DNA from 2 places in the Streptomyces sp. P1-3 genome. Region 2 is predicted to be linked to the other one. Evidence: riboswitches for the same ligand, from Rfam matches in the RefSeq annotation. Region 2 holds a riboswitch; the other holds the start of a gene.
What was found. Region 2 has a riboswitch for glycine ahead of gcvT (glycine cleavage system aminomethyltransferase GcvT). Riboswitches for the same ligand answer to the same signal wherever they lie in the genome.

Region 1: linked by a shared signal. The riboswitch ahead of gcvP (aminomethyl-transferring glycine dehydrogenase) and the one ahead of gcvT (glycine cleavage system aminomethyltransferase GcvT) in region 2 are both predicted to bind glycine.

What each region holds. Positions count from the first base shown of each region.
Region 1 covers NZ_CP192512.1:735,965-750,412, forward strand. Annotated here, with positions in the region: gene ACQUSR_RS03155 (hypothetical protein) at 1-108, opposite strand, end outside; gene ACQUSR_RS03160 (PadR family transcriptional regulator) at 331-939, opposite strand; gene ACQUSR_RS03165 (class I SAM-dependent methyltransferase) at 1,097-1,756, shown strand; gene ACQUSR_RS03170 (CPBP family intramembrane glutamic endopeptidase) at 1,800-2,606, opposite strand; gene ACQUSR_RS03175 (glutamate--cysteine ligase) at 2,724-4,226, opposite strand; gene ACQUSR_RS03180 (hypothetical protein) at 4,731-5,321, shown strand; gene ACQUSR_RS03185 (DUF5999 family protein) at 5,633-5,839, shown strand; gene gcvP (aminomethyl-transferring glycine dehydrogenase) at 5,950-8,835, opposite strand; glycine riboswitch at 8,898-9,024, opposite strand; glycine riboswitch at 9,025-9,141, opposite strand; gene ACQUSR_RS03195 (PRC-barrel domain-containing protein) at 9,280-9,597, shown strand; gene ACQUSR_RS03200 (DNA polymerase IV) at 9,605-11,170, opposite strand; gene ACQUSR_RS03205 (MerR family transcriptional regulator) at 11,246-11,866, opposite strand; gene ACQUSR_RS03210 (bifunctional nuclease family protein) at 12,037-12,510, opposite strand; gene ftsR (transcriptional regulator FtsR) at 12,564-13,310, opposite strand; gene ACQUSR_RS03220 (FHA domain-containing protein) at 13,399-14,328, opposite strand; gene ACQUSR_RS03225 (DUF881 domain-containing protein) at 14,390-14,448, opposite strand, start outside.
Region 2 covers NZ_CP192512.1:2,201,661-2,216,108, forward strand. Annotated here, with positions in the region: gene ACQUSR_RS09045 (ABC transporter ATP-binding protein) at 1-577, opposite strand, end outside; gene ACQUSR_RS09050 (ABC transporter ATP-binding protein) at 601-1,689, opposite strand; gene ACQUSR_RS09055 (ABC transporter permease) at 1,749-2,747, opposite strand; gene ACQUSR_RS09060 (ABC transporter substrate-binding protein) at 2,885-4,675, opposite strand; gene ACQUSR_RS09065 (ABC transporter permease) at 4,716-5,714, opposite strand; gene ACQUSR_RS09070 (enhanced serine sensitivity protein SseB C-terminal domain-containing protein) at 6,059-6,853, opposite strand; gene ACQUSR_RS09075 (enhanced serine sensitivity protein SseB) at 6,965-7,732, opposite strand; gene ACQUSR_RS09080 (hypothetical protein) at 7,957-8,475, shown strand; gene ACQUSR_RS09085 (AAA family ATPase) at 8,510-9,208, opposite strand; glycine riboswitch at 9,360-9,468, shown strand; glycine riboswitch at 9,469-9,574, shown strand; gene gcvT (glycine cleavage system aminomethyltransferase GcvT) at 9,611-10,729, shown strand; gene gcvH (glycine cleavage system protein GcvH) at 10,864-11,241, shown strand; gene glyA (serine hydroxymethyltransferase) at 11,254-12,510, shown strand; gene ACQUSR_RS09105 (L-serine ammonia-lyase) at 12,766-14,163, shown strand.

The DNA.
Region 1 (14,448 bases), 1.5 Mb from region 2:
GCGTGCGGCACGTCGTCGCGCACCCGCCGCAACCGACACCAGCTCGGCACTGAGCCGGGGGTCCGGTCCGGTACCGGCCGGGCCGGCGCAGGGGGAGGAACTTCGCACGCTTCCACCCCATCAGCCCCCTGGGCGCGAAACATCCGCGTAGGGAGGCATATCCACATCCCACCATGGTTGGGCGCTGATGACCGGCTTCTCCTCCTCAGGGAGGAGATGGACGGACGGCGGCGCGGGTTCGGCACGGCGCTCGTCGCTCAGTGCGCGCGGGCGTGGGCCCGTACTCGCCGATCCGTGCTCGCGGGCGAGGACCCGTGCCCTTCGACGGGATCAGTGCTCGTCGGCGAGGATCAGATAGAGCTTCTTACGGGCCTCGTTGATGACCGTGAGCCCCTTCTGCCGCTGCTCGGGGGTGCCGGTCTTCCAGACCTGCGCGAAGGCCTCCATCAGACCGAACCCGGCCTGCCGGATCTCCTGCATGGCCTCCCAGTCGACACCGCGCCCGGCCTCCTCCCACGGGGCCTGCGACCCCGCCTCGGCCTCGGCCCGCCCGGCGTCGGTGAGCGAGAACAGCTTCTTGCCGCCCTCGCTCTGGCTGCCGATCAGGCCTTCGTCTTCGAGGAGCTGCAGGGTGGGGTAGACCGAACCGGGGCTGGGCTTCCACGCCCCACCGCTGCGCTCGGCGATCTCCTGGATCATCTCGTAGCCGTGCATGGGACGGTCGCGCAGCAGCGCGAGGATCGAGGCGCGCACATCGCCGCGCCGCGCCCGGCCGCGCGATCCGCCCCGGCCCCGGCCTCCGTACGGCGGGCCCCCGAAGGGCGGCCCGAACGCCCCGAAGGCCGCGCGGCGCCCTTCGAACTCGCCTCGGCCGTCGCGCTCCGGGCCGCAATGCCCCCGGCCATGCCCGTGCTCATGTCGTCGCTCATGGGAACGCATCGTTACGCTCCTTCCATCGTTGATCAGTCGCGATGCCTCAACGATATATCGGAACCGATCGCATAGCAATCCCCTGGTGATGTCAGACCCGTGGTGATGCCGCACCAGCCCCGAGACCCACCGCCCGCTGTCAGTGCCCTCCCCTAGAGTCGCCCGCGTGACCGAGCCCTCCTACCTCGCCGCGGTCCGGGAGTCGTACGACACCGTCGCCGCCGACTACGCGCAACGCGTCAAGTCCCCCGCGGAGCTGGATCCGTTGTCACGCGCGATGCTGGCCGCGTTCGCCGAAGTCGTACGTGCGGCCGACCGCGGTCCGGTCGCGGACCTGGGATGCGGCCCCGGCCACGTCACGGCGCATCTGGCGGGCCTGGGGGTCTCCGCGTTCGGCATCGACCTGTCCCCGAAGATGATCGAGCTGGCCCGGCGGGCGCACCCGAGCCTGAACTTCACTGTGGGGTCGATGACCGCGCCGGCCATCCGGGACAACGGGGTCGGCGGCATCCTGGCCTACTACTCCACCCACCACACGCCACCGGAGTTGCTGCCGGCCGTGTTCGCCGAATTCCATCGCGCGCTCGCGCCCGGCGGCCATCTGATGCTGGCCGGACACGTGGGGGACGACGAGCGTCTCCGTCCGACGCGGGCGTATGGCGGCCACCCGGTGTCCTACGAGTCCCACCTGCTGCCGCCGGATCGGATCGCCGGGCTGTTGGGCCAGGCAGGACTCGCCATCACCGCGCAACTCGTGCAGGAGCTCGACGAAGGAACGAGGAGGACCGTCGCAACCTTCCTGGCCCGGAAACCCGAACGGCCGTGAGTACGGGGATGCCGCGAGTACGGGGATGCCGTGAGTACGGGGATCAGGCCGTGGGCAGCCAGTCCACGTGGCCCGCCAGCAGTGCGTATCCGACGAAGGCGACGATGTCGATCAGCGCGTGCGCGGCGACCAGCGGCCCCACCCGACCCCACCGGCGGTAGAGCAGCACGAAGATCACGCCCATCGCCAGGTTCCCGAAGAATCCGCCGATCCCCTGGTAGAGGTGGTACGAGCCGCGCAGCAGCGAGCTGGCCGCGAGGGCCGCCATCGGGGTCCAGCCCAACTGGCCGAGCCTGCGGAGCAGGTAGCCGACGACGATCACCTCCTCCAGCACCGCGTTCTGCACGGCCGAGGCGATCAGCACCGGGATCTTCCACCAGACATCGGGCAGGTTCTCGGGCACCACGGTGAGGTTGCCGCCCACTGCCCGCGCGCCGAGGTAGAGCAGCAGTCCGGTGCCGCCGATGGCCGCCGCGAGCGCGGTGCCCCACCCCAGGTCGAACCGCGGCCGCCGCAGGTCGAAGCCGATCGTGCGCAGCCCGGCGCCCTCACGCAGCAGTAGATGGGCCACGAGCAGCACCGGGACCAGCGCGGTGGTGATGCCGAAGAGCTGCCAGGCCAGGTCCAGCCAGGGGCGGCCGGGGGCCTCGGAGGCGTTGAGGGTGGCGGCCTGGTCCTTCAGGCCGCCCGCTGCGGTCACCGACCCGACGAAGCTGATCAGCGCGGACACCGCGCTCGCGCCGACCGACAGCGCCAGGACGAGCAGCAACTCGGTGCGGCGGATCCGCCGCGCGGCCTGACCGCCGCCTCCGGGCGCGGAGACCGCCGCGTCGCGTGCCTGTGCCTGCACTGCCTGCCTCCACTTCCGCCGTCCCCCGGGAGGTCCTAGCTTGCCGCACGGCCAGGCGCGGCACGAACGGGGGCCGAGGCGGAGCGACGGGCTCGCGCCGGGAGGCGGGGCAAAGGCCTACTCGGCGAGGTCCACCGGCCACGTGTGCACGGGCTCGCCGCTGCCGGCCAGCGCGCAGTACCGGCTGGTCATCACCGCGAGGGCGGATTTCCTGTCGAGCCCGCGCTCGCGGGCCAGGCGGTAGGTCGCCACCTGCCAGGACGCTCCGTTGAGGCGCCTGCGGCAGCGTTCCTCGATGATGCCGAGGTAGCGGTCGCGGTCCGCGGGCTCCACGCCCCAGGCGTCCAGGCCGGCCGCGGCCAGTGGCAGCAGTTCGTCCCGTACCAGCTGTGCGGCGGGGATTCGGGCCGTGGCGAGGAAGCGGCCGGACCGTGGCCACTGCAACACGGCGTCGATGCCGTGGCGGCACGCGGCGTCGAAGTTCTCCTCGGCGGCGGCGAAGGGCAGCCGGGTCCACACCGGGCGGGGCTCCTCCGCGAGCGCCCGCACCAGGCCGTAATAGAAGGCGGCGTTGGCGATGACGTCGGCGACGGTGGGGCCGGCGGGCAGCACCCGGTTCTCCACCCTGAGATGCGGTACGCCGTCCGCGACCGCGTAGACCGGGCGGTTCCAGCGGTAGATCGTGCCGTTCTGCAGCACCAGCTCGTACAGCAGCGGGATTCCGCCGTCCTCCAGGACCCGCAGCGGATCCTCGTCGTCCGCGGCCGCCAGCAGCGGCGGAAAGTACCGGAGGTTCTCCTCGAACAGGTCGCGCACGTCGCTGATCCAGCGTTCGCCGAACCAGTTGCGCGGGCGTACGCCCTGAGCCGCCAGCTCCGGCTGCCGGACATCGGTGGACTGGAGGAACAGCGGCGGGCGGGACTCGCGCCACACCTCACGGCCGAAGAGGAACGGCGAGTTGGCCCCCGTCGCGATCTGGGCGCCCGCCACCGCCTGCGCGGCGTTCCACACGGCGGCGAAGCGTCCCGGCGTCACCTGGAGATGTAACTGGACGGACGTGCAGGCCGCCTCGGGTGCTATCGACCCCGAGGTGTAGGTGAACCGCTCCACGCCCTCGACGTCGATGCGGAAGTCCTCGCCTCGGGCGGCCAGCATGTGCGCGTCGAGAAGCTTGTAGCGGTCGTCGCCGGAGAGGTTCGCGGCGCCCAGGTCCGCGGCCGCCAGGGTCGGCAGAATTCCGATCATCACGACCCGCGAGGAGACTTCCCGGGCCTTGCGATCAGCATATGACAGGCCTGTGCGCAGCTCTTCCTCCAATTGATCGAAGACCCTTCCGCTCAACCGGTGCGGAACGATGTTGACTTCCAGGTTGAACTGCCCGAGTTCGGTCTGGAAATCGGGGCTGGCGATACGATCCAGCACCTGCGCGTTCAGCATCCGGGGCATCCCGTCCGAGCCCGCGAGATTCAGCTCGATCTCCAGTCCCATGAGATTCCGCGGGCGGTCGAATCGCCGCTCCTCCATCAACCTCGACAGTCCCTCCAGGCACGCCTGGAGATTCCTGCGCTGCCGCTGCCGGTCGACCAGGCCGAACCCGTTGGCCACGACCTTCTCGCCCATCGAAGCGACCTCCTCGCGCCGGCGGTTCGCGGCACCAGCCGCTGAGTCACGGTCGATGATGCCCAGGCAATGTGATCGATAACGCCCCGTGGACGGCATGCGGCCGGTAGGCTCTGCACTGCGGCACGCGCGGCACCCGGGACGGAATGGCGAAATGCCCTGAAACGGAAGAAATGTTCTGGCGAGAAACACCGACCAGAACCGGCCTACCGCATTGACGGGAAAGGCCGAGGTCAGGTGAGTGCAGAAGGAACACATTCGGCCAAATCGCCGCGCCGGGCGGACCGGAAATCCCCTTGCTGACATTTTCCGCAGCAACTAGCCGGAACCCCAAGGGAACACGTGTCGTATAAACTTGCCGAACGAGGCAGAGAGTTGACGTCCGGTATTCGACACCGGTCCACCTCTGACCCGTTCAGCTCACGGTGCCCGTCCGCACCCGACCCATCTCGCACCACCGCGTCTTTCGAACCACCGTGTCTCCGAAGTGAGAGGCGACTCATCATGCCGCTGCATGCCCTCCCGGCTCCTGCGCCCGCCCTGCGCAGCGTCCTCACGGCCCTCGGTTCCCCCAGCGCCGTCCGCGAGGCCCGCACCACCCCCGCACTGCGCTCGCTGTCCGGCCCCTTCACCCCCGAACAGCCACTGCCCGTCCATGTCCTGGAGGGCGTCACCGAACCCGGCACCCCACCCACCACCAGGCTGGCCGGCTGGCGCTTCCTGATCCGGCACGGCGGCCAGGCCGTCGCCGTGGCCGAGGCCATGCTCACCGCGGACGGCTGGGCCTTCTCCCGCTTCTCCGAAGGCCCCTACGTACGCTCCACGGAACAGGCCCTGCTCCAGGCCGAGTCGCTGCCCGCCTCCTACCAGCCGCGCCTGCTGTCCGTACCGGAGCTGTACATGCTCACGCTCTGGCTGCACGGCGACCCGGCCGCGGACGCCGCCACGGGCCGGCCCGCCCCCGGCGATCTGCTGGTGCCGCTCGCACCCGCCCCACCCGGGATCGCCGCACACCGCCCGCACCGGGTCGCCGATCTGCTGCCCGTCCTCACGGTCCGGATGCCCCCGGGTCCCCTGCTGGGCTCGCCCGCCTGAGGCACGGCCGGGAGAAGCGCCCCGCGACCCCGTGGTCGCGGGGCGCTCGGCACGCCGGCGTACGCCCCCTCCATACGGGCTAGTCCGGTCCGGCCATGCAGAACCCCCCGAAGAGACCGTCCGGTTCTGGTGAACCGTCCGCACGAGTGACACGTCCCCTTGGAGTGAGTACCGCTGCCGCGAAATCCCTGCGGAATGACTCCCGTAGGGCAAGACTGGGACCCATTAGCCGACCGACAACGGGGGGGGCGGCCATGAACGCCGCATCGAGCCGCAGGACCTTCACCACATCGCAGCGAAAGAACCCTTCCATGTGCCAGCACCAGCCGCCGTGCCCGTCAGCCGACTCCGCCGACCGGGAGGCCGCACACCTCGTGGCGCACTACCCGGAGCAGGGATGGAGCCTGCTGTGCAACGGTGTCCTGCTCTTCGAGGACACCGGTGAGCTGCTGCCGGACGGGCAGGTCATCGCCCCGCACCGGCCGCTGGGCAGCGAGCACGTCGCGACCGCCGCCTGATTCCGAGCCCATCATGACGGCCGCCTGATCCACGGCGCCGTCACAGCGCGAAGGGCCGGCCCGGCGTCAACCGCCGCACCGGCCCCCACGCATGAGCACGTTCGTGCGCGTCAGCCCTCGTACTCGTCCATCGGCGGGCAGGAGCAGACCAGGTTGCGGTCGCCGAAGGCACCGTCGATCCGACGCACCGGCGGCCAGTACTTGTCAGCCGTCGAGACCCCGGCCGGGAAGACCGCTTCCTCGCGGGTGTAGCCGTGCGTCCACTCCCCGCTCAGCGCGGCCGCGGTGTGCGGCGCGTTCCGCAGCGGGTTGTCATCCTTGGACCACTCCCCCGAGCCGACCTTCTCGATCTCCTCGCGGATGGCGATCATCGTCGCGCAGAACCGGTCCAGCTCGGCCAGGTCCTCGCTCTCCGTCGGCTCGATCATCAGCGTGCCGGCGACCGGGAAGGACATCGTCGGGGCGTGGAAGCCGTAGTCGATCAGCCGCTTGGCGACGTCGTCCACGGTCACCCCGGTGGCCTTGGTGAGCGGCCGCAGGTCGATGATGCACTCGTGCGCGACCAGGCCGCCGGGCCCGGTGTAGAGCACCGGGTAGTGCGGCTCCAGGCGCTTGGCGATGTAGTTGGCGCCGAGCACCGCGACCTGGGTGGCGCGCCGCAGGCCCTCGCCGCCCATGAGGCGGACGTACGCCCACGAGATCGGGAGTATGCCCGCGGAGCCCCACGGGGCGGCCGAGATCGGGCCGACGCCGGTCTCCGGACCCGCGGTGGGCTGGAGCGGGTGGTTGGGCAGGTACGGGGCGAGGTGCTCGCGCACCGCGACCGGACCGACGCCCGGGCCGCCGCCGCCGTGCGGGATGCAGAAGGTCTTGTGCAGGTTCAGGTGCGAGACGTCGCCGCCGAACTCGCCCGGACCGGCCAGGCCCACCAGCGCGTTGAGGTTGGCGCCGTCGACGTACACCTGGCCGCCCGCCTCGTGCACGGCCGCGCAGATCTCGGAGATGTGCTCCTCGAACACGCCGTGGGTGGAGGGGTAAGTGACCATGAGCACGGCGAGCTCGTCGCGGTACTGCTCGATCTTGGCGCGCAGGTCGTCGGTGTCGACCTCGCCGTCCTCGGCGGTCTTCACCACGACGACCTTCATGCCCGCCATCACGGCGCTGGCGGCGTTGGTGCCGTGCGCGGAGGACGGGATGAGGCAGACGGTGCGCTGCTCGTCGCCGTTGGCACGGTGGTACGCGCGCACCGCCAGAAGCCCGGCGAGCTCGCCCTGGGAGCCGGCGTTGGGCTGGAGGGAGACCTTGTCGTAGCCGGTGATCTCCGCCAGCCGCTCCTCCAGCTCGCGGATCAGCGTCAGGTAGCCGCTCGCCTGCTCGGCCGGCGCGAACGGGTGCAGCCCGGCGAATTCCGGCCAGGTGACCGGTTCCATCTCGGTGGTCGCGTTCAGCTTCATGGTGCAGGAGCCGAGCGGGATCATGCCGCGGTCCAGCGCGTAGTCGCGGTCCGCGAGGCGGCGCAGGTAGCGCAGCATGGCGGTCTCGGAGCGGTGCCGGTGGAAGACCTGGTGGGTCAGGTAGGCGTCGGTGCGCAGCAGCCCGGCGGGCAGCGCGTCCTCCGTCGCCACGTCCAGCGCGTCGACGTCGCCCTGGACGCCGAAGGCAGCCCAGACGGCGGCCAGTTGGGCGCGGGTCGTGGTCTCGTCGCAGGCGATGCCGACGTGGTCGGCGTCGGTCAGGCGGAGGTTGACCCCGGCCTCGCGGGCGGCGTCCACCACCTGGGCGGCCCGGCCCGGCACGCGCGCGGTGAGGGTGTCGAAGTACGCGTCGTGGACGAGTTCGACGCCGCCGGCCCGCAGGCCGCCGGCGAGCACCGCGGCGTAGCGGTGGGTGCGGCGGGCGATGGCGGCGAGCCCGTCCGGGCCGTGGTAGACCGCGTACATGCCGGCCATGACGGCGAGGAGTACCTGCGCGGTGCAGATGTTGCTGGTGGCCTTCTCGCGGCGGATGTGCTGCTCGCGGGTCTGCAGGGCCAGCCGGTAGGCCGGGGCGCCGTCGGCGTCGACGGAGACGCCCACGAGGCGGCCCGGCAGGCTGCGGGCGTAGGCGTCGCGGACGGCCATGAAGCCGGCGTGCGGACCGCCGAAGCCCATCGGCACGCCGAACCGCTGGCTGGAGCCGACGGCGATGTCGGCGCCGAGCTCGCCGGGCGAGGTGAGCAGGGTGAGGGCGAGCAGGTCGGCGGCGACGGTGACGATCGCGCCCAGCTCGTGCGCGCGCTCGATGACGGCCCGCGGGTCGCGGACGGCTCCGGAGGCGCCGGGGTACTGGAGCAGGACGCCGAAGACGCCACGCTCGGCGACCTCGGCCGGGATGCCGTCGGTCAGGTCGGCGACGACGACCTCGACGCCGGTGGGCTCGGCGCGGGTCTGGATGACGGCGATGGTCTGCGGCAGGCAGTCGGCGTCGACCAGGAAGACGCCGTCCTTCACCTTGCCGACACGGCGGGACAGCGCCATGGCCTCGGCCGCGGCGGTGCCCTCGTCCAGCAGCGAGGCGCCGGAGGTGGGCAGCCCGGTGAGGTCGGCGACGACGGTCTGGAAGTTCAGCAGGGCCTCCAGACGGCCCTGGGAGATCTCCGGCTGGTACGGCGTGTACGCCGTGTACCAGGCGGGGTTCTCCATCACGTTCCGCAGGATGACCGGCGGGGTGAAGGTGCCGTGGTAGCCCAGGCCGATCATGGGCGACAGGACCTGGTTGCGGTCGGCGAGCGAGCGCAGCTCGGCGAGGACCTCGGCCTCCGTGCGGGCCTCGGGCAGCCCCAGCGCCTCGGTGCTCTTGATCACGTCGGGCACGGCGGCCGCGGTGAGCTCGTCGAGCGAGCCGAAGCCGACCTGCGCGAGCATCTTGGCCTGGGCCTCGCTGTCCGGACCGATGTGGCGCCGGGCGAACGGAATGCCGCGCTCCAGCGCTGCGAGGGAGATGCGGTTGTCGGTCATCTGCGAAAGGCCTCCTGGTCTGTGCGACCTTCGAGGGGCACCACGGCGCGGGTGCCCGGACGGCCTCCCCCTCTGTCATCACGACCTGAGAGCTTCACCGTCCCGCGTGCCGCGGACCGGCTTTCCCCGTCGGTGAGGAGGGCCCGGGGGACATTCGTCCCGCAGACCCGACCTGCTTTCCAGAGTGACCTCGCCCGCGCGGTACGTGTGCCTGAGAGATTCCGGGGAGGATTTGCTCCTTCGGCGCCTCCGGCGATCCCGGTGAACTGATCCGGTTCCACTGGAGGACTCTCCCGCACAGGGTCTGCAGCCAGCGCCAGCCTACCAGCGCGATCGTCGCCCGAACCGGTGCGGTGAGCCCCGCTACACCGCGCCCAAGTGGCCTTTTGCCCTGTTGTGGCTTTTCGTAGGTGTCACGGGACAGATCTGTGAGTTGGAGGGACCGTGCAGACCGACATCGATCCGCGGCGACTGATCGGGCACAAGGCCGTCGACCGCGACGGGGCGAAGCTGGGGACGGTCGACGAGGTCTATCTCGACGACGCGACGGGCGAACCGGAGTGGGCGGCGGTGCGCACCGGGCTCTTCCACCGGGACGTCTTCGTGCCGCTGGGACCGAGCGAGGTCGTCGACGGCACCCTCCGGGTGCCGTACGAGCGTGGGCTGATCAAGGACGCGCCTGATTTCGGCGTGGGCCGCCATCTCTCGCCCGAGCAGGAACTCCAGCTGTACCACCACTACGGCTTGGACGTGCCCGGCTGACGTACCCCTACGGTCTCGACGGGCTCGGCTGACCTTCCCCACCGGATCCTCCCGCTGCTGGTGCCTCTCGCGTCGGCTCGTGCTCCTCGGGCCGGACCAGGGGCAGCGGATCGGCCGGTGCCAGGTCCGGGTCGTCGACGGCGAAGGTCCGCACCCGGCCGGGTGGGGACCACGGCTGCTCGAACCGCACGGTGACCCGCCCGACCCCGCTGCCCTGCACCCAGCCCGCCCCGTACGCGGCGTGCCGGACGTCGGCGCCCGGCAGCCACCGCCGGGCCCGCCGGGCATCCGTCGCGGCGTCCTGGCCCCCCTGGCCCGGCGTCTCCGGTATCGCGGTGCCGGAGTCCGCTCCGGGCCGCTCCGGGGCACCGGGAGCGCCCTCCCCGGCCTGGCCGAGTCCGCCGGGCTGACCGGGGACGGCGGCCGAGCCCTCCCGCTCGCCGGTGCGCCACACGGCGTGGACCGCCTCCGCCGCGTGAGCGGCCTCCTCCTCGGCGGCGTGGGCGGCCTGCGCGAACAGGTCCTCCTGGGTGTAGTCGGCCAGGCCGCTGACCCCCACCCCCAGCAGCCGGACCCCCGCCGTGGTGTCCACCTGCTCGATCAGCCGCGCCGCCGCCTCACGGACCACGGCCGGGTCGTCCGTGGGCCCACGCAGCGTCTCGGACCGCGTCAGCGTCGAGAAGTCGTACCGCCGCACCTTGATCACGACCGTCCGCCCCGCGCGCCCCGCGCCGCGCAGCCGCTCGACGCACCGGTCGGCGAGCCGGGCGATCTCCAGCTGCACCCGGGTGCGGTCGGTGACATCGGTGTCGAAGGTGTCCTCCACCGATACGGACTTGGCGTCCCGCTCGGCGACGACCGGGCGGTCGTCGCGACCGTTCGCCATCGCGTACAACGAGGCGCCGTGTGCCTTGCCCAGCAGCCGCACCAGCTCCGCCTCACCCGCCTCACGGGTCTCGGCGACCGTGTGGATGCCCACCCGGCGCAGGGCCTCCGCGGTCGCCGGGCCGACACCGGGCAGGGTGCGCACCGTCATGGGCCCCAGAAGCTCCCGCTCGGTGCCGGGCTCGATGACGACCAGGCCGTCGGGCTTGGCCTGCTCCGAGGCGATCTTGGCGAGCATCTTGGAGCCGGCGAGCCCCACCGAGCCCGTCAGCCCGGTGGCGGCCCTGATGTCCGCGCGCAGCCGCTCACCCACCGCCCGTGCGGTCACGGCGTCCTCGGCGACGCCGCCGGCCTCCAGATCCACGAACGCCTCGTCGAGGCTGAGCGGCTCCACGAGCGGGGACAGCCGTCCCAGCAGGCTCATCACCGTGTCGCTGACCGTCCGGTAGAGCGCGAAGCGGGGAGCCAGATAGGCGGCGTGCGGGCACAGCCTGCGGGCCTGCGCCGTCGCCATCGCCGAGTGCACCCCGAAGACCCGCGCCTCGTACGAGGCCGTGGCCACCACACCGCGCGGGCCCACGCCGCCGACGACGACCGGCTTGCCGCGCAGGCTGGGCTTGGCCGCCTGCTCCGCCGAGGCGTAGAAGGCGTCCATGTCCAGATGGAGAATGGTCGGCGCATCTCTCACAGTTACCGATGCTGCCGCACACCACTGACAATCGGCCCGAAGGCGGCCCCGGGGCCGCCTTCCGCCGTGGCGCGGTCAGCCCGCCCGATTGCGGCGCCGGGCGAGCTCGTCGGCGGGGTTGTGCCCGATCAGCGTCTCGCCGGTGTCCACGTGCTCACCGTGCAGCTGCGACAGCGCCTCTTCCACGTCCCGCCAGACCACGCCCACGGCGATCCCGAAGACGCCCTGGCCGCCCTGGAGCAGCTCGACGACCTCGTCCGGGGAAGTGCATTCGTAAACGGTCGCGCCGTCGCTCATGAGCGTCATCCGTGTCAGGTCGTCCAGCCCGCAGGCGCGCAGGTGCTGGACGGCGGCGCGGATGTTCTGCAGGGACACACCGGTGTCCAGCAGTCGCTTGACGATCTTGAGGACGACCACGTCCCGGAAGCTGTAGAGCCGCTGCGTCCCGGAGCCGTACGCGGGCCGCACACTCGGTTCCACGAGGCCGGTACGCGCCCAGTAGTCCAGCTGGCGGTAGGTGATGCCCGCGGCCGAGCACGCGGTGGGACCGCGGTATCCGACCACCGCGGAGGCTCGCTCGTGCAGGGGTCCGGCCTGTGCCGCGACCCGATGTGCGGGGGGAGCCGGATCGGCCGGTGCGCCCCCGTGGAGCGGATACGGACCGCCGGCCGCCGTGCCGTCGCCGGTGCTTCTCACGCCGACCTCCGTCCTTGACCTGCCTTCTCGACGGTAGGCAGTCACTCGGGGTGCGTCAACGATCGCCACACTCGGCACGCCGAGTGATAATCACCCTGAGAGTGGTTTGCCGTGACTGTCGCGCGGGAAAGGCTACTCGAATGTCAGAACGGGGGCGGACGAAGCGCCCTTCACTGGCTGCTGGTCCCGAAGTCCTCGGGAGAGATCTGGTCGAGGAACTCGCGGAACTTCTCCACCTCGTCCTCCTGCTCGTCCGGGATGGCGATACCGGCGTCGTCGAGCACGCCGTCGCTGCCGTAGATCGGGGTACCGGTACGCAGCGCGAGGGCTATGGCGTCGGAGGGGCGGGCGCTGACCTCGACACCGCTGGCGAAGACCAGTTCCGCGTAGAAGACGCCTTCCCGCAGGTCCGTGATGCGGACCTCGGTGAGCTGCTGACCCACCGCGTCGAGCACGTCCTTGAACAGGTCATGGGTGAGTGGGCGCGCGGGGGCCATGCCCTGCTGCGCGAAGGCGATCGCGGTCGCCTCTCCCGGTCCGATCCAGATGGGGAGGTACCGGTCGCCTCCCACTTCCCGCAGGAGCACGATCGGCTGGTTGGAAGGCATCTCCACCCGGACACCCACGACGTCGAGCTCGTTCACACAGCAACCCTAGGACGTGCGCGGTCGGTTTGGATAGTCGGGCCCGCGTTCGGTCAGCTCGGCGCGGACCGCAGCGCGGCCTGGAGCAGCGCCGTGTGCAGCCGCACCGACAGTGTGGCGATCTCCCGCGCCGTGGCCTCCGCATGGGCTCTGGTCTGCGGATTCCGGTGCCGACGCAGGGGTGCGACCACTTGTTCGACCAGCCCGGCCTCACGGTCCGCTGCCGCCTTTACGGCCCGCAGATGGCGCGGTTCGAGACCGAAGCGGCCGAGATCCGCGACGATCTTGGCGACCGTGACCGTCTCGGCGTCGTACGAACCGTCCGCCGCCCGCCCGACGAGCCCGTACGACTCCCACTCGGCCAGCTGGTCCTCGCTCACCTCGGTGGCCGCGAGCAGCTCGGCACGGCCGATCCGGGCGGCCGTGGGGCGCTCCAGATCGATCTCGCCGCCGTCGAGGAACTCCTGGGCGGGCGGCCCGGCCGCGGCGGGCAGGGAGACGCGCTCACCGCGCTGCAGCGCGTCGAGGTGCTCCCTGATGACCTTGAGCGGCAGATAGTGGTCACGCTGGATACGCAGGATGTAACCGAGCCGTTCCACGTCCTCCGGGCTGAACTTGCGATACCCCGATGGCGTCCGCTGCGGCTCCACCAGGCCCTCCGACTCCAGGAAACGGATCTTGGAGATGGTGACCTCGGGGAATTCCTCCCGCAGCAGGCTCAGGACCGCGCCGATGCTCATCGGGCGGCGGCCCGCGGCGGCGGTGCCGCTACCGGCACCGCCCGACGGTTTTTGCAGCATGGACCTTCCCCTGGAGGTCCCCCCGGACGGAGTCTGGGGGAGGTCAGATACCGATTGGGGGTACCCCCGGACGGAGCCTGGGGGAGGATCAGATACCGACGCCCCGCTGGCTGCCGTAGAACACCAGGCGGTACTTGCCGATCTGGACCTCGTCGCCGTTGTTCAGCGGGACCGCGTCGATCGGCTCCCGGTTGACGTACGTGCCGTTGAGGCTGCCGACGTCGGCGACGGTGAAACCACCGTCCGGAGTGCGCCGGAACTCCACATGGCGGCGCGAGACCGTCACGTCGTCCAAGAAGATGTCGCTCTGCGGGTGGCGGCCGGCCGTGGTGAGATCACTGTCGAGCAGGAAACGGCTGCCGGAGTTCGGGCCGCGGCGCACCACCAGCAGCGCCGAGCCGAGCGGCAGCGCCTCGACGGCGGCCTGCGCCTCCGGCGAAAGCGACGGCAGCTGCGTCTGCCCGGTGACCTCGGAGTCGTACGCCTCAAGACCCGAGATCGAGATCGTCGAAGTGGTCTCCGAGGCACGCTCGGGGACGGCGTCGCCCCGCAGCGGCGCACCGCAGTTGGAGCAGAACTTGCTGGACTCGGGGTTCCGGTGCCCGCACCGGCTACAAACAGGCAAGCCGACCCCTCCACCCGCACTTGAGGTTGATGGCTCCTGGAAACCTATGCGCCCGGCACCGGCAGGGTCAACAGACGACGCGCCCTGTCCGCCCGGAATGTCACCGCCCTGTGCGCCGACCTGGTCTCGGAACAGCGGCCGCTGCTCCTCGCCACCGCCGCCTTCGGCGGGACGCTGGGCACGGTGACGGGCGGTGCCGCTGCCACCGTCCCGGCGCGCACTCTTGCCGAACAACTTCCCGAACAACTTCACGGGCGATTCCCCTTGACTGAAACAGACCCGCCCGTGGGGCAGGACAAAGCCTCGCTGTAACCCTCGATGCACACACCGGTCGACCCGGACACCCTCACAACGTCCGTGACCTTCAGACAGTTTCCACCACGCGCTACTGATCTGATGCGCCGACCCCCCACTACCTCGAGTACTGGCCGGACCAGCTCCATGCCTGCCCGCCTCACTCCGATGACGACCGAGCGTAGTCAGGGCGCTTCGCCGACCGCAAGGCGTCCACGA
Region 2 (14,448 bases):
TGACCAGCTTCGGCTTGAGCGCCAGCGCGCGGGCGATGCCGATGCGCTGCCGCTGGCCGCCGGAGAACTCGTGGGGGTAGCGGTTGTAGTGCTCGGGGTTGAGGCCCACCACCGACAGCAGCCGCTGGACCTCCTTCTTGACGCCGCCCTCGGGCGTGACGCCCTGGAGCTTGAACGGCGCGCTGACGATCGTGCCGACCGTGTGCCGGGGGTTCAGGGAGGAGTACGGGTCCTGGAAGATCATCTGGATGTCGCGGCGCATCGGGCGCATCGCCGCGGTGCCCAGATGGGTGATGTCCCGGCCCTCGAACTCAATCCTGCCGCTGGTCGGCTCCAGCAGGCGGGTGATCAGCCGCCCCATGGTGGACTTGCCGCAGCCGGACTCGCCGACCACGCCCAGGGTCTCCCCCGGCCGGACGTCGAAGTCCAGCCCGTCGACCGCCTGCACCGCGCCGGTCTGCCGCTGGAGCAGCCCCTTCTTGATGGGGAAGTGCTTGACCAGGCCGGTGACCTTCAGCAGCGGCTCGGGGGAGTCGGCGTCCGCCGCCTGCCGCTCGACCGCCGCCGTCTTCGCCACGCTTGGTTTCTCGGTCTTCTCGGTCACAGCTTCGGCGCAATCTCTTCGGTCCAGATCCGGGTGCGCTCCTCCTGCGACATGTGGCAGGCGGAGAAGTGGCGGTCGCCGACCTGGCGCAGTTCCGGGCGCTCGGTGCGGGTGATGCCGTCCTTGGGCACGTCGGCGTACGGGCAGCGCGGGTTGAAGGCGCAGCCGCCGGGGATGTTGATCAGGCTCGGCGGGGACCCCTTGACCGGGATGAGCCGTTCGGTCTGGTCGCGGTCGATGCGCGGCATCGACCCGAGCAGGCCCCAGGTGTAGGGGTGCTGCGGCTCGTAGAACACCTTCTCCGCGGGGCCGCGTTCGACGCAGCGCCCGCCGTACATCACCAGGATGTCGTCGGCGAGCTCGGCGACGACGCCCAGGTCGTGGGTGATGATGATGACCGCGGAGCCGAACTCCTTCTGCAGGTCGCGGATGAGGTCGAGGATCTGCGCCTGGACGGTCACGTCCAGGGCGGTCGTCGGCTCGTCGGCGATCAGCAGCTCGGGGTTGTTGACCAGCGCCATCGCGATCATCGCGCGCTGGCGCATACCGCCGGAGAACTCGTGCGGGTAGTTGTCCACCCGCTTGTCCGGCTGCGGGATGCCCACCCGGTCCAGCATCTCGATCGCCCGCCTGCGGGCGGTCTTCTTGTCGACCTGGTGGTGGACCCGGTAGGCCTCGCTGATCTGCTTGCCTACGGTGAAGTACGGGTGCATCGCGGACAGCGGGTCCTGGAAGATCATGGCCAGTTCGCGGCCGCGCAGCCGCCGGACCTCGTCGGGGTCGGCGGAGAGCAGCTCCTTGCCGTCCAGCCAGATCTCTCCGGAGATCCGCGCCTTCTGCCGGCCGTAGTTGCCGACCCGGTGCAGGCCCATGATGCCGAGCGAGGTGACCGACTTGCCGGAGCCGGACTCGCCCACGATACCGAGGGTCTTGCCCTTCTCCAGCGCGAAGGAGAGCCCGTCGACGGACTTCACCAGGCCGTCGTCGGTCGGGAAGTGCACCTTCAGATCGCGCACCTCAAGGTAGGCGCCCGGCCGTGCGCCGTCCTCGGCCACCGGCTCGCCGACGGCGCCGGACTTCGCCACGCCGCCGAGGGCGGCGGGCTGCTCCGGCTCGCCGGCTGCGCCCGTCTTCTCAAGGTCCGTCACGAGAGCCTCACTCGGGGGTCGATCACGGCGTACAGCAGGTCCACGACGAGGTTGGCGATGACCACGAAGAACGCGGCGACCAGCGTGACCCCGAGGATCACCGGCAGGTCCTTGTTCTGGATCGCGTTGACCGCCTCGTAGCCGAGACCGCGGAGGTTGTAGGTGGACTCGGTCAGCACGGCGCCGCCGACCAGCGCCCCCAGGTCCAGGCCGAAGATGGTCAGGATCGGGGTCATGGTCGAGCGCAGCGCGTGCTTGCGGATGACCACCGATTCCTTCAGGCCCTTGGCCCGGGCGGTGCGGATGTAGTCCTCGCCCATCACCTCCAGCATGGTCGCCCGGGTCAGTCGCGCGTACATCGCCGCGTAGAGGAAGGCGAGGGTGACCCATGGCAGCATCAGGTTGCTGAACCATCCGCCGGGATCCTCCATGAAGGGGACGTACTCGGCGGAGGTCCAGCCGAGTTGGTAGGAGAAGATCGCCAGGGACAACAGGCCGGTGAAGTAGATCGGGAGGGACACGCCGGCCAGCGCTCCGATCATGGCGGCGCGATCCCAGACCGTGCCGCGTTTGAGTGCGGAGACGATGCCGACGCCGACGCCTCCGATCAGCCAGAGGACGGCGGCTCCACCGGCCAGTGAGGCGGTGACCGGCAGCCGGTCCTTCAGCAGGGGCCACACCTCTTGCTCGGTCTTGAAGGAGTAGCCGAAGCACGGGGCGGGGCAGTGCGTGACCTCGACGCCGTCGTCGTAGTCCCGGCCGACGGCGATGCCCTTGACGAACTCGCCGTACTGCACCAGGACCGGCTCGTCGAGACCGAGCTTCTTGCGGGTGCCCTCGACCGACGCTTTGTCGGAGTTCTTGCCGACGTACATCAGGGCCGGGTCGGTGCCGGTCAGCTTCGGCACCATGAAGAAGACTCCGAACGTGGCCAGGGTGACCACCAGGAGCATGACGACGACTGTGACGAGCCGCCGGATGATGTACACAAGCACTGTGGTCGGCCTCCGGGCGGCCGCCCGGGATCTCCCCCAGACTTCGTCTGGAAGGTGCCCCCAGGTCGGCCGCCCGGCAGGCCCTCACCTGCCCTTCGCTCTATCGGGACGGACCATCGGTCGCGTACCAGGACCGATTACTTGCCGCCACCCTTGACACCGAGCGAGACGAAGTCGTACTTGCCGTTGAAGCCGTCCGACGTGTACGCGTTGGTCAGCTCCGGGCTGCGGTAGTTCAGCGACTTGTCGTAGACGAACGGCAGGTAGACCGCCAGGTCGCTCAGCCGCTTGTTCAGCTGCTTGTAGTGCTCCGCGGCCTTGGCCGGGTCGGGCTCGGCGATGGCCTTGTCGAACAGCTCGTCGATCTGCTTGTCGTCGACCATGCCGTAGTTGTTGTTGCCGCTCTCCAGGGTGAAGCGGCTGTCGACCAGCGGCTGCAGGAAGCCCGATCCGGACTGGAAGTCCGCGCCCCAGCCGTAGACGATCAGGCCGTAGCCCTGCTTCTCGACGTTGTTCGGGGAGCCGATGACGGCGTTGCCCTGCGCTCCGTCGAACTTGTCGATGTCGACCTTGATGCCGACCTTGCCCAGGGCGTCCTGGATGGCCTCGGCCGAGGCGATCTCGGCGGGCTCGTTCTGGCGCACCGCGAGCTTGGTGGAGAAGCCGTCCGGCTTGCCGCACTGCTTCAGCTCGTCCTTGGCCTTGTCCAGCTGCGGCTTGCCGCCGTCCTTGCGCAGCTCGTACGGGTCGCTTTGCGGGTCGTGGCCGGGGACGCCCGGGGGCAGCATGTTGATGCCGACCTCGCCGCCGTAGGTGCCGCCGCGGGCGGCGAGCAGCGAGGTCTTGTCGGCCGCGTAGAGGACGGCCCTGCGGCAGTGCACGTCGTCGAACGGCTTGACCGTGTTCGGCATGACCGCGTAGCGGATGAAGCCGGTCAGCGGGTCGTCGGTGTTGGCCTTCTGCGACGCGTCACGGAGGATCTTGGCGCGGGCCGCGGTCTGCACACCGCGCTGCGTGAGGTTGAGGTGGTAGTCCCCCGCCATCAGCTTGGCGTCCGCGTCGTTGGCGTTGGTGGTGAAGGTGACCTTGACCTCGTCCGGCAGGGCGGCGCGGATCGGGTCGGAGGACTTCTTCCAGTGGGTGTTGCGCTCCAGGATGAGCTCCTTGCCCGGGTCGTACGACTTGAACTTGTACGGTCCGGAGGAGAACGGGCGCAGCGTGTACTTGGCGCGGGTGTCCTTGGCCGGCGGCACCGGGGTGGACGTGGGCAGCGCCAGGATGCCCTCGAAGTCGTAGTTCGCCTTGGGGAGCTTGAAGGTGATGGTCTTCTCGTCCGGCGTCTCGATGGACTTCAGACCCAGCTTCTTGGGGTCCTTGTCCTTGTACGGGCCGGGGTACTTCTGCCCGTTGTCCAGGATCTGCATCAGGTACGGCGGGCCGCCGTTGATGACATCGGTGGCGAAGGTGCGCTCGATGCCGTACTTGATGTCCTGCGAGGTGATCTTGGAGCCGTCCTCGTAGTAGAGGTCGTCGCGCAGGGTGTAGGTGTAGGTCTTGCCGTCGCCGCTGACCTTGGCCTTGCCGGTGGCCATGTCGGGGACGATCTCCATCCCCTCCTTGCCGGGCTTGGGCGCGTAGCTCACCAGCTGGCGCGTGTAGAACCGGGCGAAGTCCCACATGAAGCCGTAGTAGCCGCGCTGCGGGTCCCAGAAGTCGGCGTCCTGGGTGCTGATGAACTTGAGGGTGCCGCCCTTCTCGGTGGACGGGTTGAGCACCTTGGTGAGCGCGGCGTTGAAGCCGGCTCCGTCGGCGTCGTTGTTCTTGTCTCGGTTACGGCCGTTTCCGCCGCCGCACGCCGCCGTCGCGGCGAGCAGCGCCGCGACCGCGGCACCGGCCGCGATGCGGCGGGTGGCTCTGCTCGTGGTGATCACTGTGTCGCATCCTCCGTGAAGTGCGGTACTGCCCCGCTCAGCGGGAACCCTTGGGGTCGAGCGCATCGCGCACACCGTCGCCGAAGAGGTTGAAGGCGAGGACGGTGATGAAGATGGCCAGACCAGGAATGATCATGAACGCGGGGTCGAGGTCGTAGACCGGGACGGCCGCCGACAGCATCTGCCCCCACGACGCGGTGGGCGACTTGACGCCGGCCCCCAGGAAGCTGAGCGCCGCCTCCGTGAGGATGTTGGTGGGGATCATCATGGTCGTGTAGACCAGGATCGGCGCGACCAGATTGGGCAGCAGCTCCTTGATCAGGATGTAGAACCGCCCGGCGCCGAGGCTGCGCGCCGCCTCGACGTACTCGCGCTCGCGCAGACTGAGCGTCTGCCCGCGCACGATGCGGCCGACGTAACTCCATCCGAAGAAGCCGATCACCAGGACCAGCACGCCGAGTCTGACGCCGGACCCGGACAGCCCCCACAGTTCGCCGGGGATGACCGAGACCAGGGCGATGATGAACAGCAGCTGCGGGAAGGCCAGCAGCAGGTCCATCGTCCGGCTGATGAGCGCGTCGACCCAGCCGCCGAAGTACCCGGCCAGGATGCCGAAGACGGTGCCGAGCACCACCGAGACCAGTGCGGCGAGGAACGCGACGAGCAGGGAGACGCGGGCGCCGTAGACGACGCGGCTGAACACGTCGCGGCCGTTGACCGGTTCGAGCCCGAAGAGGAAGTCGCCGCTCATGCCGCCCAAGTCGCCCTCGGGCAGGCCGGTTTCGGCGTTGAGCTTGTCGACGTGGAAGTCGTTCGGCGGATGGCCGAACAGCTTCACGATGAGCGGGGCGAAGACGGCCACCAGGATCAGCAGGATCACGATGATGCCGCCGGCGAGGGCGACCTTGTCGCGCTTCAGCCGCATCCAGGCGATTCGCCCGGGCGACCTGCCCTGGATCTCCTTCTCGGGCACGCCGGCGGCAACCTCGACGGCGGCGGCCTCGGCCGCGCCGGTGTCATGCAATGGTGCCGTCATCGTTGTGGGGACCCCTCTCGCCGGCGGTGACCGGCCCACGACCCGCCGCGCGATGGCGGCATGGTTCACATCAGTGGTGCGCAACGTCGTGCGGATGGTGCGGCAGAACTCGCAAACAGAGGCTCGTACGCTGGAGCGACGTCTCTTGGAGCGGGAGTCTTCAACGGGCTCGCGATCAGCCGCCAGACCCCTCGGGCAATGGATGCGCAACCGTGATGTGGCGCACAACGTTCCGTTAACCGAACAGCCGATACCCGTGAGCGTGCCGCGAACCGGCCGGGGGTACGCCGAAAACCGGCCGGGCGGAAGCCGCCCCGACACCGGGAGGAGTCAGTCGCCGCAGGTCAGAAGGTGGGGCGCGGGGGCGGGTAGCCGTAGCCGTAGGACGGCGCGGGCGCGCCGCCGTAGGCGTCCCGGTCGAAGAACGGACGGGAGTTGGCCCGCAGCCACATCGCGACCGGGTCGAACTCGTCCGACATCGCGACCGTGGAGACCGGCAGTCCGTCCGGCACCGCGCCGACGGACTGCCGCATCATCAGCCGCGCCGCCTCGACGGACGGCTGACTCGTGTCGTACAGATCAAGACCAATCACCAGATACGGGGCACCGAGGGCGGGTTGCACCCAGGCCCGGCGCAACGACCGCACAACGGGCGTACGGTGCGCGTTCTGCCCCAGCAGGGCGTAGAACTGCGGGATCTCGATCGCGGGTTCGCTGATCCGCAGGGGTCCGGCGGGCAGCTGGTCCAGGCCGACCGCGATCCGCCGCAGATCGAGCCAGGGGATGCCGACGCCGCCACCGGGGGCGTGCGGGTTGAGCCACAGGCCCCAGCGGTCGCGGTAGAGCGCGGCGGAGATCTGGCGGCCGCCGATCACCTCGTGCGCGCGGTTCCAGCCGCTGGCGGACAGCTCCTGCCCCGAGGTGACGCAGGGGGCGTAACCGAGGCCGTCGACCTCCATGTTGCCGTACTGGGCGTCGGGCGCCCCGGGGGTCCCGTGCCACAGCAGCATCCACACGGAGCCGTCGGCGAGAGCGCGCAGCAGCGCCTCGTAGGTGTCGTACCGGCCGGGAGCGACCTGCTGCAGCATCTGCTCGACCTGACCGGCAGCCGCCGTACCACCTCCCGCGACCGCGCTCACCTGTGTCCGCCCCTTCCCTGGGTCATCACCGCATCGCTCCGGTGCGCGGCGCCGCACCCCGCCCGGTCATCCCACCAGCTTACGAGTCCGCCCCGGCATTGACCGGCACGGTCACCGATCACGGTCGTAGAACGGCCGGACCCGCTCCAGCATCCAGTCGCCGACCGGGTCCTGGGCGACGTCCAGCAGCACCAGCTGGACGGGCCAGGGCACGGGCACCGCGCCGAGCGCCCGGCCGAGCGCGTCGAGCACGAGCGCCTGGGTCTGGGGTGTCGGGAGGTCCACCTGGACGCCCACGAACAGCGTGGGGGCGTCGCCCTCGACGCGGGCCAGGGCGCGCCGGGCGGTCCGTACGTCGGGCACCTTGGCGAACTCCAGCCCAGCGGCGGCCAGGAAGTCCACCGGTTCGTCCTGCCAGTCCGGTTCGAACAGCATCACCCGGCCGCCGGAGGCCGGACCGTCGAGTTCCGTGCGGCCGACCCTGCACAGCTGGGCGACCGCGGGCGGCGGGAGCGGCGCGCCGACCGCGCCGCCGGGGTTCACGGCGATGCCGAGCTGCGGGGGCAGGCCGCGGGCGAACTCCACGGCGGGGGCCACGGCGAAGGACATCCGGTCGCCGACGATCCGCAGGAACTGCTGTTCGGAGCTGAAGACGGGGACGTACGCGCCGCCGTCGATCTCCAGGGTCGGCAGATCGAGGTCGGTGCTGCCGGGGCCGCCGCCGTTGGGCAGCGGGATCCACACGTGGCTGCGGCCGAGGACCTCGACGATCCGGGCGCCCGCGCCCGGCACCCCGACGGAGGCGGCGAGCACCTCTTCGAGTTCGTTGCCGGGAAACGCGCCGTCCAGCGCCTCGGACCCGTCGCTCTGGATGCTCATCCCGTCCCCACCGCCATCTCGCCCAGCCTGCACAGCACCCTAACGGCTGCATGCCCGCCGTTCATCGGCAGCCCGCGTCCGGCGCGGGATACGCGCAGGTCGCGGGGCATGGCGGCGGAGCCGTACGGCGACTGCGGACGGTATCGGAAAAGTTGCGGACCGCAACCGGCCATGCACACCGTGGTCGCGTACCCGGGTTGACATACCGAAGGGACTACTCATCCATGCGCACCAGTAAGGCGACCTATACCGCCGTCTCCGCCGCGATCTGCGGCTCCCTGGTCCTGGGCTTCGCTGGCCCGGCTATCGCCGACGGGCCCATCCCGGACCGCCCCGAGTCCGCCAAGGCGGCCCCCCGCGAAACGTCCCACCGCCTCGTGGCCATCCACAAACTCCGCGACGCCATCCAGGACGCCGACGAGTTCATCGCGGAGGCCAGGCAGCGGGACCCGGACCGCTTCCGCCTCGGTTGGTTCCGGGACCGAGTGGAGACGAACGGCATCAACGCGGTCCAGGCCAGCAAGAAGGCCGCGCTGAAGGCCAAGATCCGCGGAAAGAAGGCCGACCCGTCCGACGACCTGGTGGGCCTGCTGGAGCGGCTGCTCGAAGGCGTCGACGAGCTGCTCGCCGCGGTCCTGGCCGACCGGGACAAGAGCGTCCGGATGACACTGGAGCAGGACCTGTCGGACGTGCAGGAGGACCTGCGGCTCGTGCTGCCCAGGCTGCTGACCGTGCTGCTCTAGCCCAACGGTCCGAACGACGGACAGCCCGGAAGCCTCACTCGAAGCCGATGCCCTCCAGGGCATCGGCGGCGAGGCGGTCCAGCAGCACCGCCGAGGCGCAGCCCCGCGGCGGGCTGCCGTCCTCGGCATCGGCCACCAGGCGGGCCACGGCCCGTCTGTGCCGGAGGAAGGCGTAACCGGAAACCCCCCGACCACGTGCCGCCTGCCCCCTGAGCGCGAGGGCAGGCGGCACGTCCAACAGGATCAGGTGCAGCCGGCGGCCGCGCCGCCGGGCGTGCCACGCCAGCCAGCGGCGCACCCAGCGCAGCGTGCCGCAGTCGTGCACCACCACACTCGAGCCCGACCGCAGTGCGCGGCGCAGTCGCGCGTAGTGCGCCAGCCGCACCAGCGGGCGGTACAGCCCGTACGGCAGCCAGCCCGGCAGCCGCCGCTCCCAGCTCTCCCGGGTGTCCTGGGAGTCCACGCGCAGCACCGGGCCGCCGCGCCGGTCCAGTCCGGGCACGGTCCGCCTCATCAGGGTGGACTTGCCGCTGCCGGGCAGTCCGGAGGTGACGGCGAGGTCACCGGCCGGGAAGCGCAGCTCGCCGGCGGCCGGGGCGGGAAGGCCGCGCAGGTCGTGGACGGGCCGGCTCCGGCCGGGCCGGAGCACCGGCCGCCGCTCCCCGGTGACCTGCTCGCACGGCCGGGGGTGACCCCGCGCGACGTCGTTCTGGCACCTGCGCTGCCTCTGCACCGTGATCGTCCTCCTGGGTCCGGTCACCGCCCCCTACCCGAAGAGTGTCAAGGGAAGGCAATGGCGTACAAGGAACGTCCGATTCCCGTCCGGGGGTTCCCTTGTGGCGCGCACGTGCGATGATGTGCGCGCCAACTGCATACCGGCCGCTTGAATCCGCGCGGGAGAGTCCCCGGACCGGCAGTCACTGCCGGGCGACGGGGCGCCGAAGGAGCAAGTCCTCCCTTGAATCTCTCAGGCCCCGATACCGCGCGGGCGAGGCAGATCTGAAAAGCGAGCCGCTGCTGCGGCTCCGCCGAAGGTGCAAGCCGTCCCCCGCCCGGGGTCACGGTGAAGCTCTCAGGTTCCGATGACAGATGGGGAGAACTTCACCCATACGCCCTCGCCTGGGAGCAAATGACCATGACTGACGCCCCACGCCACACCGCGCTCGACGCGCTGCACCGCGCGCTCGGCGCCACCATGACCGACTTCGCCGGCTGGGACATGCCGCTGCGCTACGGCAGCGAGCGTGACGAGCACACCGCCGTGCGGACCCGCGCGGGCCTGTTCGACCTCTCACACATGGGCGAGATCACCCTCACCGGCCCGCAGGCGGGGCAGGCGCTGGACCACGCGCTGGTGGGGAACCTGTCGGCGCTCGCGGTCGGCCGGGCCCGGTACACGATGATCTGCGACGCCGAGGGCGGCATCCTCGACGACCTGATCGTCTACCGGCTGGCCGCCGAGGAGTACATGGTCGTGGCGAACGCCTCCAACGCCCAGGTGGTGCTGGACGCGCTCACCGAGCGGGCCGCGGGCTTCGACACCGCTGTGCGGGACGACCGCGAGGCGTACGCGCTGCTCGCCGTCCAGGGGCCGCAGTCCCCCGCCATCCTGAAGTCGCTCACCGACGCCGACCTCGACGGCCTGAAGTACTACGCCGGGCTGCCCGGCACCGTCGCCGGGGTGTCCGCCCTGATCGCCCGTACCGGCTACACCGGCGAGGACGGCTTCGAGCTGTTCGTGGACCCGGCCGACGCCGAGAAGCTGTGGCAGGCGCTGACCGAGGCGGGCGCGGACGCGGGCCTGGTGCCGTGCGGCCTCTCCTGCCGGGACACCCTGCGGCTGGAGGCGGGCATGCCGCTTTACGGGCACGAGCTGACCACAGCGACGACGCCGTTCGACGCGGGGCTGGGCCGCGTGGTCAAGTTCGACAAGGAAGGCGACTTCGTGGGCCGGGCGGCGCTGGAGGCGGCCGCCGAGCGGGCGAAGGCGGCACCGCCGCGGAAGCTCGTGGGGCTGATCGCCGAGGGCCGCCGGGTGCCGCGCGCCGGGTTCTCGGTGGTGGCGGCGGACGGCACCGTGATCGGTGAGGTCACCTCCGGGGCGCCGTCCCCGACGCTGGGCAAGCCGATCGCCATCGCGTACGTGGACGCCGCGTACGCCGAGCCGGGCACCGAGGGCGTCGCGGTGGACATCCGCGGCGCCCACGAGCCGTACGAGGTCGTGGCCCTCCCCTTCTACAAGCGGCAGCGCTGACGTACCGCGAGCGGCGCCGGACGGGCGCGCGGCACGGCTCCGCGGCCCCGGCGCACTGACGAATTCGTCACCCTCGTCCCACCTGGCAAGACCCACGGCACATCCACACCTTCGGATCCAGGAGAATTCACGTCATGAGCAACCCCCAGCAGCTTCGCTACAGCAAGGAGCACGAGTGGCTGTCGGCCACCGAGGACGGCGTGGCGACGGTCGGCATCACCGAGCACGCCGCCAACGCGCTCGGTGACGTGGTCTACGTCCAGCTTCCGGCGGTCGGTGACACGGTGACCGCGGGCGAGTCCTGCGGCGAGCTGGAGTCGACCAAGTCGGTCAGCGACCTGTACGCCCCGGTGACCGGTGAGGTCGTCGAGGCCAACCAGGACGTCGTGGACGACCCGTCGCTGGTGAACTCCGCCCCGTTCGAGGGCGGCTGGCTGTTCAAGGTCCGCATCACGGACGAGCCGGACGACCTGCTCTCCGCTGACGAGTACACCGAGTTCTCCGGCTCTTAAGGATCCTGACGCATGTCGCTTCTCAACAGCTCCCTGCACGAGCTCGACCCGGACGTCGCCGCCGCCGTCGACGCCGAGCTCCACCGCCAGCAGTCCACCCTGGAGATGATCGCGTCGGAGAACTTCGCTCCGGTCGCGGTCATGGAGGCCCAGGGCTCGGTCCTCACCAACAAGTACGCCGAGGGCTACCCCGGCCGCCGCTACTACGGCGGCTGCGAGCACGTCGACGTCGTCGAGCGGATCGCCATCGAGCGGATCAAGGCGCTCTTCGGCGCCGAGCACGCGAACGTGCAGCCGCACTCCGGCGCGCAGGCGAACGCGGCGGCGATGTTCGCGCTGCTCAAGCCCGGCGACACGATCATGGGCCTGAACCTCGCGCACGGCGGGCACCTGACCCATGGCATGAAGATCAACTTCTCCGGCAAGCTCTACAACGTGGTCGCCTACCACGTGGACGACACCGGCGTCGTGGACATGGCCGAGGTCGAGCGGCTGGCCAAGGAGACCAAGCCGAAGCTGATCGTGGCCGGCTGGTCGGCGTACCCGCGCCAGCTGGACTTCGCCGCCTTCCGCCGGATCGCGGACGAGGTCGGCGCCTACCTGATGGTGGACATGGCCCACTTCGCGGGCCTGGTCGCCGCCGGTCTGCACCCCAACCCGGTGCCGCACGCCCACGTCGTGACCACGACCACCCACAAGACGCTGGGCGGCCCGCGCGGCGGCGTGATCCTGTCCACGGCCGAGCTCGCCAAGAAGATCAACTCGGCGGTCTTCCCCGGCCAGCAGGGCGGCCCGCTGGAGCACGTCATCGCGGCGAAGGCGGTGTCCTTCAAGGTCGCGGCGTCGGAGGAGTTCAAGGAGCGCCAGCAGCGCACCCTGGACGGCGCCCGCATCCTGGCCGAGCGCCTGACGCAGCCGGACGTGGCCGAGGTCGGCGTCTCCGTGCTGTCCGGCGGCACGGACGTGCACCTGGTCCTGGTGGACCTGCGCGACTCCGAGCTGGACGGCCAGCAGGCCGAGGACCGGCTGCACGAGATCGGCATCACGGTCAACCGCAACGCCATCCCGAACGACCCGCGCCCCCCGATGGTCACCTCGGGCCTGCGGATCGGCACCCCGGCGCTGGCCACGCGCGGCTTCACCGCGGACGACTTCCGCGAGGTCGCCGACATCATCGCCGAGGCGCTCAAGCCGGCCCATGACACGGAGCCGCTGAAGGCCCGCGTCACGGCGCTCGCCGAGAAGCACCCGCTGTACCCCGGGCTGTAACCGCACGCCCACACGCCCGACACGGGGCACTGTGCACACTGGAGGGTGCGCGCAGTGCCCCCGGGTGCCGGCGCACACACCGCGTACGCACGCCTCGTGGCACCGTGTACGCACACACGTCGGCGTAAGCGCACCCCGCGTACGCCCGCACACAATCGCCCATGTACGCGCGTCACACCCCGCGTACGCGCACCACATCCCGCGCACAGCACCTACCGCACGACCGCCCACCAGCAGACAAAGGGGTCCGCCACCGTGGCCATCTCCGTCTTCGACCTCTTCTCCATCGGCATCGGCCCGTCCAGCTCCCACACTGTCGGCCCGATGCGCGCCGCGCGCATGTTCGTCGGCCGGCTGAAGAAGGACGGCCTGCTCGCCCAGACGGCCTCGGTCCGCGCGGAGCTGTTCGGCTCCCTCGGCGCGACCGGACACGGCCACGGCACCCCCAAGGCCGTCCTCCTCGGCCTGGAGGGGCACTCCCCGCGCACCGTCGACGTGGAGACGGCCGACGACGAGGTGGAGCGGATCCGCAGCACCGGGCGGCTGCGGCTGCTGGGCGCGGAGATAGGGACCGCCCACGAGATCGCCTTCGACGAGTCGACCGAGCTGATCCTGCACCGCCGCCGCTCGCTGCCGTACCACGCCAACGGCATGACGCTCTTCGCATACGACCGCGAGGGGGTGCCGCTGCTGGAGAAGACGTACTACTCGGTCGGCGGCGGGTTCGTCGTGGACGAGGACGCGGTCGGCGAGGACCGGATCAAGCTCGACGACACCGTCCTGAAGTACCCCTTCCGCACCGGCGACGAGCTGCTGCGCCTCTCCCGCGAGACGGGCCTTTCGATCTCCGCCCTGATGCTGGAGAACGAGAAGGCATGGCGTACGGAGGAGGAGATCCGCGCCGGCCTGCTGGAGATCTGGGAGGTGATGCGCGCGTGCGTGGCCCGCGGCCTGTCCCGCGAGGGCATCCTCCCCGGCGGCCTCAAGGTCCGCCGCCGCGCCGCGCACTCCGCCCGCCAGCTGCGCGCCGAGGGCGTCCAGCAGGCGCACGCCATGGAGTGGGTCACGCTCTACGCGATGGCGGTCAACGAGGAGAACGCCGCGGGCGGCCGCGTGGTGACCGCCCCCACCAACGGCGCGGCGGGCATCATCCCCGCCGTCCTGCACTACTACCTCAACTTCGTCTCGGGCAATGCCTCCGCAGAAGAGAAGGAAGAGGGCGTGGTCCGCTTCCTGCTCGCCGCGGGCGCCATCGGCATGCTCTTCAAGGAGAACGCCTCCATCTCCGGCGCCGAGGTCGGCTGCCAGGGCGAGGTCGGCTCGGCCTGCTCCATGGCCGCCGGCGGCCTGGCCGAGGTCCTGGGCGGCTCCCCCGAGCAGGTGGAGAACGCCGCGGAGATCGGCATGGAGCACAACCTGGGCCTGACCTGCGACCCGGTCGGCGGCCTGGTGCAGATCCCGTGCATCGAGCGCAACGGCATGGCCTCGGTGAAGGCGGTCACCGCCGCCCGCATGGCCCTGCGCGGCGACGGCCGCCACCACGTCTCACTGGACAAGGTCATCAAGACCATGAAGGAGACGGGCGCCGACATGAAGGTCAAGTACAAGGAGACGGCGCGGGGCGGGCTCGCGGTCAACGTCATCGAGTGCTGAGGGAACAGGGCCTGACCTGGGGTTTCGATCCTTTCAGAGCTGTCAGGCCCTTCCCTGCCTACTCAGCGAACAATCCCTGAGAAGTCCCTGGGACAGACCTGAAAGTCCCTGAAAAGTCCTCGAGGGCAGGGTGTCTGACCAGGTTGCTCGGGATTCCTCCGCGGAGCGAACGTCCCTCAGAACATCGGAACAGCTGCCCACTGGGCCGCGACGCCTCCGCCATAGGCGTCCAGTCCCGCTTGCGACTCGCCAACCAATGCCTTACCTCGGGCACGCCGCGTAAAA